Regions from separate parts of the Paenibacillus sp. J22P165 genome, predicted to be linked through region 1. Evidence: riboswitches for the same ligand, from Rfam matches in the RefSeq annotation. Region 1 holds a riboswitch; each other region holds the start of a gene.
What was found. A riboswitch is a leader RNA that binds a small molecule or an ion and turns the genes downstream of it on or off. The one in region 1 is predicted to bind cyclic di-AMP.
Positions count from the first base shown of each region.

Region 2: another riboswitch for cyclic di-AMP. It lies ahead of AC58QM_RS31220 (APC family permease); the one in region 1 lies ahead of AC58QM_RS32740 (CAP domain-containing protein).
Region 3: another riboswitch for cyclic di-AMP. It lies ahead of AC58QM_RS17335 (hypothetical protein); the one in region 1 lies ahead of AC58QM_RS32740 (CAP domain-containing protein).

Region 1 is NZ_JCAUAP010000020.1:77,304-81,044, forward strand. It holds gene AC58QM_RS32730 (DUF84 family protein) at 1-313, opposite strand, end outside; gene AC58QM_RS32735 (SDR family oxidoreductase) at 494-1,405, shown strand; cyclic di-AMP (ydaO/yuaA leader) riboswitch at 1,519-1,651, shown strand; gene AC58QM_RS32740 (CAP domain-containing protein) at 1,658-2,308, shown strand; gene AC58QM_RS32745 (SRPBCC family protein) at 2,447-2,902, shown strand; gene AC58QM_RS32750 (GNAT family N-acetyltransferase) at 2,975-3,130, shown strand; gene AC58QM_RS32755 (group-specific protein) at 3,183-3,557, shown strand.
Region 2 is NZ_JCAUAP010000017.1:76,605-80,345, forward strand. It holds gene AC58QM_RS31220 (APC family permease) at 1-1,610, opposite strand, end outside; cyclic di-AMP (ydaO/yuaA leader) riboswitch at 1,711-1,862, opposite strand; gene AC58QM_RS31225 (GNAT family N-acetyltransferase) at 2,130-2,579, opposite strand; gene AC58QM_RS31230 (MFS transporter) at 2,733-3,741, shown strand, end outside.
Region 3 is NZ_JCAUAP010000006.1:548,653-552,393, forward strand. It holds gene AC58QM_RS17320 (APC family permease) at 1-318, shown strand, start outside; gene corA (magnesium/cobalt transporter CorA) at 361-1,311, opposite strand; gene AC58QM_RS17330 (hypothetical protein) at 1,429-1,911, opposite strand; cyclic di-AMP (ydaO/yuaA leader) riboswitch at 2,299-2,468, shown strand; gene AC58QM_RS17335 (hypothetical protein) at 2,583-3,053, shown strand; gene AC58QM_RS17340 (nuclear transport factor 2 family protein) at 3,134-3,505, shown strand.

The DNA.
Region 1 (3,741 bases):
CTTTGCCGACGAAAAGTTGCTTACCATCCCAAGCGGCACAAACAGAGAAGAGATACCACTGTTTCGTATGCGTCTCATCATAGGTAAGTCCACCTTCTAGACCAAGACCTATGTTTGCTTGTGGTTCAGCTGCAAGCACATTTTTCGCACGATTAATGGCACCGATAATGGTTTCGTTTTCGGAAAGAGGCTGGTCGGCTACCCCGGAAGGGACCGCATGGCAGATAGGTTCTACCCCAGAAGCTAGCACAACGGCAGCTCTTTTCGCTTGGTTTTGTGTGCCCAAAGCAATAATTAATTGTTTAGCTAACATTGCAAACCACTCCTAGTCATCCAATTGCGAATGAAGTTTATCATTTGTGGATTAGTATATCATGTTTTGATTAACAGGTTGAGTTGGGAGTGGGTTGGCGATGGAGAAAGTATGGTATAACAGTATGAGGACAAATTGGAACTAATCGTGACTAAAATAAATGAGAGGAGTATTTGAATCATGAAAAATTTACAGGGGAAAGTTGCCTTAGTGGCAGGAGCCACACGCGGAGCAGGAAGAGGAATAGCAATTGAATTAGGAGCTGCAGGAGCGACTGTCTATGTGACGGGCCGCACGACACGCGCACAACGGTCTGAATACAATCGACCTGAAACCATTGAAGAAACAGCTGAATTAGTTAATGATGCAGGTGGTGTAGGGATAGCAGTTCAAGTGGATCATCTAGATCGGGATCAAGTTCAGGCGCTTATTGCCCGCATCGAGAGCGAACAGGGGCGATTAGACATACTGGTCAACGATGTGTGGGGGTCTGAATACTTGACGGAGTGGAATGTACCTGTGTGGGAGCATTCATTGGATAAAGGATTTCGTATGCTTCGGCTAGCGATTGATACGCACATCATTACGAGCCATTTTGCACTTGCCTTGCTAGTTCGCAACAAGAATGGACTTGTAATTGAAATAACGGACGGTACAGCAGAGTATAACGATACCAACTATCGTTTATCGCTTTTCTATGATCTAGCCAAATCCTCTGTCATTCGCATGGCGAAGGCATTGTCTCATGAGCTCTCACCCCATGGATGCACGGCTATTGCGGTGACCCCAGGTTGGATGCGTTCGGAAATTATGTTGGAGCACTTCGAGGTTAGGGAAGAAAATTGGCGTGACGCGACAGAAAAGGAACCACATTTCATCATCTCGGAATCGCCGCGCTTTGTAGGACGTGCGATTGCCGCACTAGCTGGAGATCCAGAAGTTGCTCGATGGAATGGTCACTCGATGTCAAGCGGCAGTATTTCACAAGTGTATGGATTTAAAGATGTGGACGGCTCACAGCCAGATTGCTGGCGCTACCTTGTTGAGGTGCAGGAAGCAGGTAAGCCTGCTAATGCTGAGGGGTATCGCTAAAAGTTTGTACCGTTTTGCACGAATTTTATACATAAATCTCCCAATTGGAAAATTTTGAGTCATGTGAACTCTATTTTCACGTGATACAATCGTTAAGATCCATTTTGGATCCAAAACTTAGAAGGCCGAAGCTTTTTTGAAGCACGGGGGATCCAATCTTTGGGGTGAAGCCGCGATCCGCGGCCGGGTGATTACTCTTTGATCCGAATCCGACAGCTAACCTCGCAGGCCGCAAAAAGGAGAGGTTTATGTATGAAAAGGTACAAAAAGTTTGTAGTGACAGGTGCACTAGGTTTGAGCGTCCTAATGGGTGCGAACGCAGCTTGGGCAGCAACAGGCACGCATACGGTGTCCGGTAATGATACCATGTGGTTAATCTCGAAGAAGTATGGTGTTAGCCTGACTGAATTAATTAAAGCCAACCCTCAGGTTGCTAACCCGAACATCATTTGGTCAGGAATGAAACTCACGATTCCTGGAAGTACAAGCTCGAACGTTGTTGCCAAACCAGCAGTTCCGACTGCGCCAACGCAATCATCTTTTGCTAGTCAAGTGGTTAACTTAGTGAATCAAGAACGTACGAAAGCTGGTCTGAAGCCATTAGCCAGTAACACCGCACTTACCGCGATGGCGCTGGATAAAGCGAAGGACATGTACAACAAAGGCTACTTTGATCATACTTCGCCGACCTATGGTTCACCGTTTGACATGATGAGTGCCTATGGAATTAGCTATTCCTATGCAGGTGAAAACATTGCAAAAGGTCAGCAAACACCTCAAGCCGTTATGACAGCATGGATGAACAGCGCGGGTCACCGTCAAAATATATTAAGCCCCAACTTCACGCAAATTGGCGTTGCCTATTATAATGGTGAGTGGGTACAGGAATTCATAAGTAACTAATGAGTGAGGCAGCCTTCCTTTGGGGGGCTGTTTTTTCGTGTGAAGTTTTGCTTGGAAAAGGAGATAAGTGATGCGTGTCGAATTGGGAAGCGACTGGAACCGAGCAAGGAAATTCGAAGGAAACATGAGGAGAACATCATGATAAAAATATATACAGAAATCGAGATAGAAGCACCGATTGACGTTTGTTTTGATATGGCAAGCAATATTGATATCCATACTCAAACTGTTTGGCCTCACACAAAGGAGAGAGCGATCGCCGGAACTACTACGGGTCTGATAAGCGGAGGGGAAACGGTCACTTTTGAAGCGCGGCATTTCTTCATACGGCAAAAACATACGTCGCTCATCTCGCATTACGTTCGTCCTTATCACTTTGTTGATGAAATGCTGCAAGGTACTTTTAAAAGCATGCGGCATGAACATGAGTTTATTGATTTAGGAAATAGAACCTTAATGAAAGATACATTATGTTTCGAGGCTCCGCTAGGCTGGATAGGCTGGGTCGTTGAACGGGTAGTTTTGAGAAATTATATGAGGCGTTTCTTGATGTATCGGAATGAACAACTAAAGATATTGATTGAAAAAAGGTAATGAAAAGGGGCGAGAAGTGAGATGGCAAATGGGATTGCACGTGAACAACATCGAAATTAGGGATTTGCAAGAATGGCTATGGATAAGGCAATTGAAATTGCTACGGGTTATAACTGTTATAAAGTCATGCTCATGACAGGTTCGAAGAGAGAAGAAGTACTTCGTTTTTATGAAAAGTGTGGATTTAGCCAGGGGAAAAAGACAGGATTCATTCGGGAGTTAGAGTGAGGCAGACTGCTGAGAAAAGGATGTTTTCGGCGTGAGAAAGGAGGGAAGCTCATTGAAATTTTATATTGCATCTAGTTTCAAGAACATCGGCAATGTCAGAGAAGTCGCGCACCAATTGAAGTTACGTGGCTATAGGCAAACATATGACTGGACCGTTCATGCTGCCACTGCTACTCTCCAAGAACTCGCGGAAATCGGTCAAAGTGAGATGAGGGCTGTTTTTGAAGCAGACGTATTCATTATCATGCTGCCGGCGGGGAAGGGGAGTCATGTTGAAATGGGACTTGCTTTAGGAGCCAGGAAGACTATCTTTTTGTATTCTTCAACCTTTGAGCTAAATGATATCGAAAAAACGAGTACTTTTTATCAGTTGCCAGAGGTGAATAAAATTATGGGAACTATAGATGATTTGGTATCTCACTTATAAGGGGAACACCAATTCTTTCGCTCGAGTAAGTCAAAGATGGACATACTCGAGGGAAAGCAGTGAGTGGGAGAGCCGTAAGTCGAAAAAATCGACTTACAGGCTCGCAAGCATCGAAACGGAGAGCTGTAAGTCGAAAAAATCGACTTACAGGATCGCAAGCAGTGAAACGGAGAGCTGTAAGTCG
Region 2 (3,741 bases), on a different contig from region 1:
AACACAACGAGTCGAACGCCTGGATCCCAGATCTGCCACTTCTCCTGCATCGATTCTTCATCCTCATCCGAGAAGGACACATAGAATGCGATAACGTTTGGCGAAAGCGATCTGGCATAGTTCAGAGATTGCTCAACCGCTTTGTGAATCCCAGCCACAGGTACGATAATGACGGGCTCTTTGGTACACACACGGTCTTGTGTGATATCAATGCGAAGTTGCTTCGCTACATCATCATAATGGTGACTGATCTTCGTAATGAGCCATAGTAAGATCGGCGTCACAACAATGACGATCCAAGCGCCTTCACTGAATTTGGTGATACAGAAAATAATCAGAACTGCTAGAGACACAATGCCGCCTAGACCATTGATAATTAATTTGCCAATCCAGCCGGAGACGCGCTCTTTCAGCCATTTGCGAACCAAACCGCTTTGAGCCAAGGTAAAGGATAAAAATACGCCAATCGCATAAAGCGGAATAAGTGCATCGGTTTTACCTTTGAAACCAATCAGAAGCAGACTTGCCAATACGCCTAACGTGATGATGCCATAATGATAGGAAAGACGATCTCCACGGAAGGAGAACATGCGCGGGAAGTTTTTGTCCTGAGCCATGATCGACGCCAAGATCGGGAAACCATTAAAACTCGTATTCGCTGCAAGCACCAGAATGAGCATCGTTGCGATTTGAGTCGCATAATACATCGTGCCACGGCCAAAAGCTTGCTCCGTCACCATCGATAAGACCGATGTATGACCATTAGGGTCAGGCGCAATTCCATACCCTAAAGCAATCAGCGTTACACCACCGAAGACGATGGCCAACAAGCCGCCTAAGGAGATAAGCGTACGCTTAGCATTTTTCACGGAAGGTGTTCTGAAATGGGGTACCGCATCCGAAATCGCTTCGATCCCTGTTACTGCTGAGCAACCAGAAGAGAACGCTTTAAGAATAACGAATAAGGTCAATGAGCTCGTTGCTGCGCTGGGTGCGAATTCGATAGCGTGTGTATTCAGTGAACCCGTGAGCAAATCGAAAATGCCTTTTCCAACTAACAACAGAATACAAAGGATGAAAAAATAAGTAGGTATGGCGAATACCGTGCCTGACTCAGAAGTACCTCGCAAATTCAGCCAGACCATAATCCAAACCAGCAGGATGGTAAGTGGAACAATGTACGGTACGGCAGATGGAAATGCAGACGTAATCGCCTGGACGCCAGCCGAGATCGACACGGCAACGGTAAGGGTATAGTCAATCAGTAAGGAGACTCCTGTAAGTCGTCCCCATACCATCCCTAAATTCTCTTTCGTAACCATATAGGCGCCGCCACCCATAGGGTAGGCTTCAATCACCTGTCTGTAGCTCAACACTAGCAGAAGTATTAAAGCAATAATGGAAATCGCAATCGGCAAGGAGAAGGCAAATGCAGCTACACCAACTGTTGCAAGCTCTAACAGAATCTGCTCTGTCCCATACGATACGGAAGATAAGGCATCGGAAGACAGGATGGGAAGTCCTTTCCAGACAGGCATTTTCTCCGACTCAATCTCACTCGACTTTAGCGGCTTACCAAACACAATTTTTTTCAATGAATCACTTGTCATTTCTCACTTGTTCCTCCAATTAAAACGAATATCACGCACCACACTTGAAAAATGGACGCAAAAAAACACAAGGAATGACCTTGTGTTTTAAACACATGTTCTCCTTTCTCACGATCGCTTACGAGGTTAGCTGCCGGGTTCGGGCCGCGAGAAATCTGCCCTAAAAGGTACTTGGTATCCGTACCCCTACTCACCCCATGATACTTTTGGTTCCCCCGCTTTTCTTAACAGAAAATTAAGCGAAATATTCAACTGTTCTGGTACGTGTTGAATACTACTCTCTTCTACTCACATAGTAAAGGATGGAAAAAACGTAAAAAGCCCCCTCCCACCTCTTGTATCACGCAATAATTCGCTTACAATTACTTGATTCTTTGATTATCTTCCATTTTCGTACGTAATCAGGGTATTTGATGAAAAGAAGTGGGTTGCATCCTTCAGAGGTTGTTCGATTCATGCAATCGTCCCTTCAAAAGGAGGAATTTCGGGGAAAATCCAGCTATTGGCTCACGGCTTCCCTTATATAATCGTGTAATTTACCCAATCCAGGCGTGTTGCGCCCATTTTGTCAAAAAACTGTTGTGCACGTTGATTATCTGGTCCGGTGACCCATGACATATAGGCATAACCGTTTTCCTTGGAATAACTTTGGCATTTCCTGAACAAATCTTCTTCTTCCGCCGCCCCACGAAATGGCTCGAGAAGGAAGAGGTCATTCATGATCGTAATAGGACTTGCTTTTATCGTACTCCAGGCAAAATACAACGTTGCAAAGCCGATGAGTTCCCCCTCCTTAACGACAACAAACTGTGTACCGCCTTGCTCTAGAAGCAGGCTGCTAATCAAACGATGAATAGCGGTGGTTTCCGGCCTTGGCTTCTTATAAAACCCTACGATATAGGCATACATCAACTCTGTGAGTGTCTCTAAATCTTCCATTTCCGCTTTTCTAATTATGTGGTGTCCCATCGTATTCCTCATTTATCTTTTTCGAATAATAATACAATTTAATGAATTAATATACAATATTCCAATGGTCATATACTTAAATTCATTGACACACCCTAACCCTCATGATAAACTGTAACAATTAATATTATAGTTTAGATCGGATGGTGTACCATGTCAAATTACACGACTACCTCACATCAAGAAATAGCGTCAGCGCCTCCTGAGATGCCAGGTCGCTTACGTGAAACACCGGTATCGTGGTTGCTCTGTTTTACCATTGTACTGGTGATTATGAACACGATGATGTTCAATCTGGCACTTCCCAAAATCTCTGTTCAATTCGAGCTCAGCCCCTCGACAGCATCGTGGATTGTTACGGGATATTCCATCATTTTCGCCATTGCCTCTATTACCTACAGCCGCTTGTCCGACTTCGTGCCTATTCGAAAACTCTACGTCATTGCCCTGCTTTCACTAGGCGGTGCTTCCGTCTTAGGGCTGTTCACGAACAGCTTCGGATTGTTGCTGCTTACAAGGCTGATTCAAGCATCTGGCGCAGGAGCGATCCCATCGCTGGGTATCGTTCTCGTCACACGTTACATCCCATTGTCTCGCAGAGGCAGAGCTATGTCGCTCATCTTATCCGCGGCTTCACTCGGCTTAGGACTCGGTCCCGTCGCAGGCGGTTCTATCGTTCAGTATTTGGGCTGGCACTTCCTGTTCGTTATTACTGGGATTACGCTTCTGCTTATCCCTATATTTTTAATCCTGCTTCCAAAAGAAAAAGCAGAAAGCGGCACGTTCGATTTCATCGGTGCTCTGCTCCTAGGCGTTGGAACGACTGGGCTGCTGCTCTTCCTAACGTCCAAGAGCATCATTGCCCTCTTAGTAGGTATACTCGCGATTGCCCTCTTCGCTCTGCGCATTCGCATGGCGTCGCAGCCTTTCGTGCTGCCTGCGTTATTCAGTGACAGACCTTATATGGCGCTCAGCGCAATCGGCGTTTCTTCCTACATGATTAGCTTCGGCTTCCTGTTCCTTGCGCCGCAGATGCTTGCTCGTGTATTCGGCTTAGCTCCGCTTACCTCAGGACTGCTGCTTTTCCCAGGAGCACTCCTAGCAATGCTGGTGTCGAATCGTGTTGGACGTATCATTGACCGTTATGGGAACACAGCACTAC
Region 3 (3,741 bases), on a different contig from region 1:
GCTGTCTATGTTCCATTTGAACGTGAAGATGAAGCGATGTTTGAGGAGAAATGGGAGAAATGGCAGCCTGATGTGAGGCTTGTGACGCTGCACTCCCCTTACCGAAGTATTATTAATCCACTGACCAAATTCATTGATACAGTTCAGCGTAAAGCCGGTGAATCGAATTATCAGGTTACCGTGATTATCCCGCAGTTCATTCCTAAAAAAGGCTGGCACAATATTCTGCATAACCAATCGAGTTTACTCATTCGTGCGCATCTACTGTATCGGAGAAATGTAATCGTAACTACGGTGCCGTATCACTTAACGAAATAGCAAGCAAAGCCGAAATTCCTAAATGAGGAAATTCGGCTTTTTTCATTTAAACCATCCCTTTTTTCTAAAAGCCATAAACATGCCAAAACCGATTCCGAACATGACTGTTAAAGCGATAAAATAACCCCATTGCCAAGTTAATTCGGGCATGTTAGTAAAGTTCATTCCATAAACTCCTGCTATGAATGTTAAAGGCATGAAGATCGTCGTTATGACAGTTAAAGTTTTCATAATGGTACTCATTCTATTGGAATTAAGAGAGATATAGCTGTCTCGTAAATCAGCTGTCATATCTCTGTTAGAATCGATCATTTCTGAGAGCTTCAACAAATGATCGTAAACGTCGGTATAGTAGTGTAAAAGTTCATGAAAACCCTTGATTCGTTCTGAATTCAGAATTCGATACAGAAGATCTCTCATAGGCACTATTGTTCTTCGAAGTTTTAATAGTCTGGATCGAATTTCAAATATATCTTCCATAAGTGCTTGGGTAGTTTCCGAACCAACGTTATTTTCGATTTCGTTTAATTGATCTTCAATTTGATAGATACTTGGAAAATACTGATCTACTAACTCGTCCATAACTACATAGGAAGCATACAGAGGACCTTTATCAACGCCATTTTTCTGCTGGGCTATTCGACACCAGGCATCTTCGATCTCCCTTGAAGAATTGGTATGAAAGGTAACGATAAAATTTGCTCCTAAAAATAGGTCCACTTCTTCAGCGGCTAGTGTTGTTTGATTGATGGCATGCATGACGAAAAAGTGTACATCTTCATAGTGATCTAATTTTGGCCGTTGTAAATAATGAAAACAATCCTCAATTGCAAGTGGATGAAAGTTAAAATGTTCTTCTAATAACTTGGACTCTTCTTCACTAGGTTGGTTAAAATCAACCCAATACCAGTTATAGTTTGAACTTGAAAGCTGAGTTAGTTGAACATCCTGTATAACTTCTAAATCTTTTGTGATAGCAATTGTACGAATCATTCTGAATTGGGCCCCTTAGTTAAGTAAATGATGATCTTCTTGTTATTCCAACATAGGAATCTTATTATAACAACCGTACATGCCATTCATAAATTTAAAACGCAAAACAGATAGCCCTTACTTCACAGTAGGGCTACCTTTTTTCATTGAGATTTCCATCTGATGCTCTTCACGCACGCGCTGCATAAACACTTGAAGCTCTTCCTTGGTTTCACAAACGGCTGCATGTTCTAACCAAACAAAGAATTTCTTCTTCAGAATGGCTGAAACATGAAGGGGGTAGGTGTCACGCGATTTAATGATATATAACCCTGGGGAAACCTCATTCCAAGGTGAATTGAAAATAGTGCGAAGGGATAAGCGAGTGCGATGCTCCCAATCTTGTTTTTTCTGCTTGTTTCTAATAGATTGATACATTCTCATAATCATTTGATGATCCGATATTTCGGTCCATGTTGAGAATCCTGACAGGGTGGCATCTTGTGTAATTTCGGACCTTTCTTTAGAAAACCAGTAACCAACAATTATGGGAAAATGATTTTCTTCTTCAAGCCATAAGACACCAAACCATTCGTAATGCAAATCAATTGGATTTAACAAATGAGGTGCTATCCCTAAATAATAATGGGGGGAGGAAGTCATGACATTTCTCCTTTTGACTTAATCTCAAAGTCGGTTGTAAGCGAATATGTCATAATTGTAACGTTGAACCGTGTAAAAATGGGGTAAAGAATGGATAGTAAACGTATAAAAATTGAATAAAAACAAACTTCTCGACTTTATCAAGGTCGTTAGCCTATAGCCTAATTATTGAGAAAGAAGGCAAAAACGAAAGAAAACTGAAGCATTTCTATCGATAATGCAAATGATTTCTAATTGGACGCGCTTCCATAAGCGCTGGATGCCTCAGATTGCGAAATAGGTGTCTCCAACGCATTTTACATTTATGAGCAATCGGCGTAACATTCGATTCAACAACAACAGATTTGAAGCAAAACGCTGAGTTTCCGCAAGGAAAACGGGGGAACCAACCGAAGCTGATCCGATATAGAATCGGTTTCTCGGGGTGAATCTAAAGCAGGCATAGCTTGCCAAAGTAGGGCACTTCCAAGCCCGAATCCGACAGCTAACCTCGTAAGCGAATTGGGAGAGAACTACCTTCTTTTCGAGTCTTCATTAGCGCACTTATGCGACTTCGAAGCCCGAGAGTAGAGTTTCTCTGCTCTTTGGCTTCTTTTTGTTGTTCACAATTTGAGGAGAGTGAATCTATTATGTATCCCGAACCCCTGACTCTAGTAAGAGAATCCGATGAATGTACGCAAGAATGTAGAATTACCCGTATTGAATGTTTTCAATTCGATTGTGAATTATCCGATAAGCTGCAACCCGAACATGGTGATGACTGTCATTGCGGTTTACTGACGATTTCAACGAATCTTGGAACATGTGGTTTAGGGCAATTCGTAATTCCATGCGGCAATCTAAAGGGAGATTTTGTGCAATGGGCAACTGTTTTTCAGAAACTCAAAGGACTGAACCTTACAGATGGCATACAGTACGCTCATCAGAGACAAGAGGCATGGGGAGAAGTACGCACACATTTAATCAAATCAGCACTAAGTGATCTGTCCAAAAAGCTTGAACATGCATCTCGTGCATATCAGAAAGAGAAAGAAGATTTGAGTTTTCTAAGTGATCGCAATTATTTATTTGAGCATTCTGGGGCGTATATCTCTTTCTAGGGATTTGAATGTTCACACCTCCATATGATAGAGTTTTTAGAGAAATCAGGGAACGATAAAAGAAAGGGAGATAGGGAAGGATGACCTCTAACAAGGAGAAGGCTATATCGTTTTTGCAACTGGTGGCGTCGGGAGAAGTACGTGAAGCATTCCGGAGGTACATCGGTCCGGGATTCCTCCATCATAATCCCTATTTCCGTGGGGACGCAGATTCTCTTATGATCGCAATGGAAGAGAACGCCGCGAAGAATCCTCACAAAACCCTGGGGGTCAAACGTGCCATCGAAGAGGGTAATATTGTCGTGGTACACTCCCATGTTCAACAAAACCAAGAGGACATTGGGGGAGCAGTGGTTCATATTTTCCGCTTTAATCAAGATCTTATCGTTGAATTCTGGGATGTGGGACAGCCCATACTTGTGAATTCCCCTAATGAGAATGGCATGTTCTGATGGGGAATAGAGGTTGTCCCAAAAGACAACCCTGAGGATCGGAATCCACCGTAGATTGTGTGTTTGGCGGAATGGAGCGTTCTGAATAGATGTATAAACTACAGCTAATTTGCTCGAATCTGACGTGTTGGGATGATTAGATGGAAAAATGCTCTTCTGTCAAGAAAGTGGACGTCACTAAGTTATGCGACCCGTTGGTAATATAGTTGCTCAAATTGAGCGGGAGATATGTAGCC